DNA from 2 places in the Streptomyces sp. NPDC003035 genome. Region 2 is predicted to be linked to the other one. Evidence: predicted binding sites of a transcription regulator. Region 2 holds the regulator's gene; the other holds the start of a gene.
The links. Region 2 encodes HspR, which represses chaperone genes until heat shock. Its sites were predicted from a motif close to TTGAGNNNNNNNNNCTCAA; they were not measured.
Positions count from the first base shown of each region.

Region 1 (2,393 bases), on a different contig from region 2:
GACCGGCGGATCGTCCGCGGAGAGGTCGCGGCGGAGGAGCGCGCGTCGGTCCTGCGTCCGCGTTCGGTACTCGACGACTACGCGCCGAAGCTCCTCGTCATCGACGACTTCTCCGTACCCGGCACCTCGGCGCACCGGGTGCGGGAGACGGCCCGCACGCTGGGCCTCGACGCCATGCTCACCTTCATCGAGCGGGACTTCTTCGCCCTGGCGGACCACGAGCTCGACGCGTGGGGACCGCTGGACCTGGTGTGGCTCGACGCCGGCACCCAGGCCGACGACGCCGGTTTCCTCACGTCGCTCTGGCCGCGCGTGGCGCCCGGCGGCACCGTCGTGCTGCATGAGCCGTACCTGGCCACGACGGTCGAGACGTACGAGACGCACGAGACGCACGACACGTACGCCGGACAGGATCGCGGCCGCGTGGCGTGCCGGGTCGTTCCCACCCCGCTCTTGCAGGAGCTGCGCCGCCAGGCCGCCCTGCCGGACGCCGGATTCGACGTACTCGCCCTGGGCGAACCCCACAAACACCGCCAGACGGGCCTGCTGCTGTTGCGCAAGCACGGCGCGGGCGAGCGCGACCGGGGCGTCCCGTTCCCCGAGGAGCTCAGGGCCCTGGGCGAGATCGACTCCGCCGTGGCTCCCCGGCTGGGACCGGCCGTGGAAACCTCGGGGGCGGAGACCGCGGGGGCGGAGACCGCGGGGACGGGGATCGCGGGGACGGAGGCCGCCGACGGGATCCTCGCCGCACTGGCCGACGACACCCGCCGTACCGTCTACAGCGCCGTCGTCCTCCAGGCCGACACGACCCAGGGCATCGCGGAACGCCTCGGGATGGCGCCCGCGCGCTGCGCGAAGTCCCTCGCCGCGCTGGAACGGGCGGGACTGATCGCGTCCACCGAAAAGCTCTGGACCCCCGTCGATGACGTCTGGCGCCAGGCGGCACCTCGCCGCCCACGTCCCCGGCCGCAGGCCGTGATCCCCTCGAAGCAGGGCAAGCGCAGAGTTTTCCTGGAAGGGCTGGTCCCTCTCTTCGCACCGGACCGGCGCTACCCGGAAGCCGAGGTGAACGAGATCCTGCGCGAGGTCCATCCGGATGTGGCCGCGCTGCGCCGCCATCTGGTCGAGGAGCGGCTGCTCGCCCGTGCGGACGGCCGGTACTGGCGGCCCTGAACGGCGGCTCTGACCGGCGGCCGTGACCGACGGTGACCCAGGTCGACCGGGTGATCGCTCAGAGCGAACACAGCCCGGGGAACATTCGGCGGCTCACAAGCATTGAGTGCACATAGCTCAACTTGACTGCCGAAGGGGAGATCATGGCTGCCGAATCCACGGCGAACTCACTGCTGACGCTGCCCGTGCTGCCGCTCGATGACGAAGTCGTGCTGCCCGGCATGGTGGTGCCGCTGGACCTGTCCGACAACGATGTGCGCGCCGCCGTGGAGGCCGCCCAGGCCGCCGCCCACGCCGATTCCGGCAAGCCCAGGGTGCTCCTCGTCCCGCGCATCGACGGGACCTACGCCGCGACCGGCGTCCTCGGCACCGTCGAGCAGGTGGGGCGCCTGTCCGACGGCGATCCCGGCGCGCTCATCCGCGGCCGCGGACGCGTCAGGATCGGCGCCGGTACGACCGGGCCCGGCGCGGCCCTGTGGGTCGAGGGCAGCGTCGTCGAGGAGACCGTGCCCGAGCCGCTGCCCGGGGCCGTGACCGAGCTGGTCAAGGAGTACAAGGCACTCGCCACCACGTGGCTGAAGAAGCGCGGCGCCTGGCAGGTCGTCGACCGCGTCCAGCAGATCGACGGGGTCTCGGCCCTCGCCGACAACTCCGGCTACTCGCCCTTCCTCACCGTCGAGCAGAAGGTCGAACTCCTGGAGACCGCCGACCCGGTCGCCCGTCTCAAGCTCGCCACCGCGCAGCTGCGCGAGCACCTGGCCGAGCAGGACGTGGCCGAGTCCATCGCGAAGGACGTCCAGGAGGGCGTCGACAAGCAGCAGCGCGAGTTCCTGCTGCGGCGCCAGCTGGAGGCCGTACGCAAGGAACTGCGCGACCTCAACGGAGAGACCGAGGGCGACGAGTCCGACGACTACCGCGCGCGCGTGGAGGCCGCCGACCTGCCCGAGAAGGTGCGGGAGGCCGCCCTCAAGGAGGTCGAGAAGCTGGAGCGGTCCAGCGACCAGTCCCCGGAAGGATCCTGGATCCGCACCTGGCTCGACACCGTCCTCGAACTGCCGTGGAACGAGCGCACCGAGGACCAGTACGACATCCAGGGCGCGAAGGGCGTCCTCGACGCCGAGCACGCGGGCCTGGAGGACGTGAAGGAGCGGATCACCGAGTACCTCGCGGTGCGCAAGCGGCGCGCCGAGCGCGGGCTCGGGGTCGTCGGCGGCCGTCGG
Region 1 covers NZ_JBIAPJ010000002.1:588,007-590,399, reverse strand. Annotated here, with positions in the region: gene ACFYV5_RS08815 (DUF2087 domain-containing protein) at 1-1,173, shown strand, start outside; gene lon (endopeptidase La) at 1,317-2,393, shown strand, end outside.
Region 1: the regulator HspR is predicted to act here: its motif matches at 1,276-1,294, upstream of lon (endopeptidase La).

Region 2 (2,393 bases):
GCAGTCCTGGGCCCGGGCGACCCCCTTCGGCGAGCAGGTGCCGTACGCCCAGACCCACGACGGCATCAGCGGCATCCAGCGCTCCATCGCCAAACTCCTCGTCGAGGGCCACGTCGACGAGGCCATAGCCCGCCGGCTCGGCATGAACGTCCGTACCTGCCGCGCCCACATCGCCAAGCTCGCCGCCGCTCTCGGCAGCGGCAGCCGGGCCCAACTGGGCTATCTCATCGCCCAGTCCGGAATCCTGGACCGGGACCACTGACACCCATGGACGTACAGATCGACCTGGATGGCCCGGCCGGCACCCTGCGGGTGTCCGGGTACGGAATGCCGACCGTGGAGCTCGTCCGGGCCCCGGGGGCCCCGGTGAACCCGCACGTCCCCATCGGGACCCGCGAACCCGCCCTGCTCACCCTCACCGTCGACGGGCGGCCCGCCCGCATCCGGCCCGCGCGGGGGCGGCTGCTGCGGTGGTCCTACCGGGTCGACGCCCGCGTCGACGGGACGCGCTACCGCCTGGTGCCCAGCGGGTACGACAAGAGCCGGCTGACCCGCGGCGGCCGGAAGATCGGCGACCTGCTGTCCTCCGGCAACGGCCGGGTCATCGACGACTGGAAGCCCGGCGCGACCCCCCGCGACCGCGCCGTCGGCACCGCGCTGGCCGCCGCGTTCGGGACCGGCGCCTCGCCGTGGTGGGAGACGGTCGGGGACATCGTCGGCGAGCTCATCCCGTAACCCGGGCGACGGCGAGGCCCCCTCCGCCAGGAAGCGGAGGGGGCCTCGTCACGTACGGGAACAGCCGGCTACTCGACGCCGGGCCGCTTCGGGCGCCAGACCACCAGCGCGCTCGCCTGCTGCACGTCCTGGTACGGCACCAGATCGCGCCGGTACGAGGCGTGCACCTGGGCCTCGCGCTGGCGCATCGTCGCCGCCGCGCCCTCGACGGCCGCCGACAGCTCGGCGACGCGCTGCTGCAGCGCCGCGACCTGGTTCTCCAGCTCGATGATGCGCTTGATGCCCGCCAGGTTGATGCCCTCGTCCTGCGACAACTGCTGAACGGTGCGCAGCAGTTCGATGTCGCGGGCCGAGTAGCGCCGGCCCCGGCCCGCTGTGCGGTCGGGCGAGACCAGACCGAGGCGGTCGTACTGCCGGAGGGTCTGCGGATGCAGGCCCGAGAGCTGGGCCGCCACCGAGATGACGTACACCGGGCTCTCGTCGGTCAGCTCGTAGGGGTTACGGCTACGTCCTGGTCGGTCCATCGCGTCAAGCTCCCTTCGCGGCCTGGAACAACTCTGCCCTGGGATCCTCGCCCGCCGTCGCCTGACGGTAGGTCTCGAGGGCCTCGCGGGCCTTGTCGTCGAGCTCCTTGGGCACCGCGACCTCCACCGTCACCAGCAGGTCGCCGCGCGTGCCGTCCTTGCGGACCGCGCCCTTGCCGCGGGCGCGCATGGTCCGGCCGTTGGGAGTGCCGGCGGGCAGCTTCAGCGTGACCGCCGGACCGCCCAGGGTCGGCACCTTGATCTCGCCGCCGAGCGCCGCCTCGTCGAACGTGACGGGCACGGTGACGGTCAGGTTGTCGTCCTTGCGGCCGAACACCGGGTGGGCGTCGACATGGACGACGACATAGAGGTCGCCGGCCGGGCCGCCGCGCTCGCCCGGAGCGCCCTTGCCGCGCAGCCGGATCCGCTGCCCGTTCGAGACACCGGCGGGGATACGAACCTGCATGGTGCGGGAGGACTTGGCCCGTCCGCTCCCCTTGCAGACCTCGCAGGGGGTCTCCGCGATCAGGCCGCGGCCCTTGCAGTCCACACACGGGTCGGTGAGCGAGAAGGAGCCGCTGCCGCCGCGCGAGACCTGGCCGGTGCCGACGCAGGTCGGGCACACGCGGGGCGTGCCGTTCTTGTCGCCGGTGCCCGAACAGGCCTTGCAGGGCGCCTGGGAGGACATCCGCAGGGGCACGGTGGCGCCGTCCACGGCCTCGGTGAAGCTGAGCGTCACCTCGGACTCGATGTCCTGACCGCGGCGCGGCTGCGTGCGCGGACCCGCGCCGCCGCCCGCGCCCCGGTTGAACAGGCCGCCGAAGACGTCGCCGAGGCCGCCGCCGAAGCCGCCCGCCCCGCCCGGGCCGCCGGGACCCTGGGCGCCGCCGAAGAGGTCGCCCAGGTCGAAGTTGAACGTGCCGCCCGCACCGCCCGGTCCGGCCCGGAAGCCGCCGTTGCCGAAGAGCGCGCGGGCGTCGTCGTACTCCTTGCGCTTCTTGGGGTCACCGAGGATGTCGTTCGCCTCGGAGATCTCCTTGAAGCGCGCCTCGGCGCTCGCGTCACCCTTGTTGGCGTCCGGATGGTTCTCGCGGGCGAGCTTCCGGTACGCCTTCTTGATCTCGGCGTCCGTGG
Region 2 covers NZ_JBIAPJ010000004.1:247,965-250,357, forward strand. Annotated here, with positions in the region: gene ACFYV5_RS14275 (helix-turn-helix transcriptional regulator) at 1-262, shown strand, start outside; gene ACFYV5_RS14280 (hypothetical protein) at 268-735, shown strand; gene ACFYV5_RS14285 (heat shock protein transcriptional repressor HspR) at 804-1,259, opposite strand; gene dnaJ (molecular chaperone DnaJ) at 1,264-2,393, opposite strand, start outside.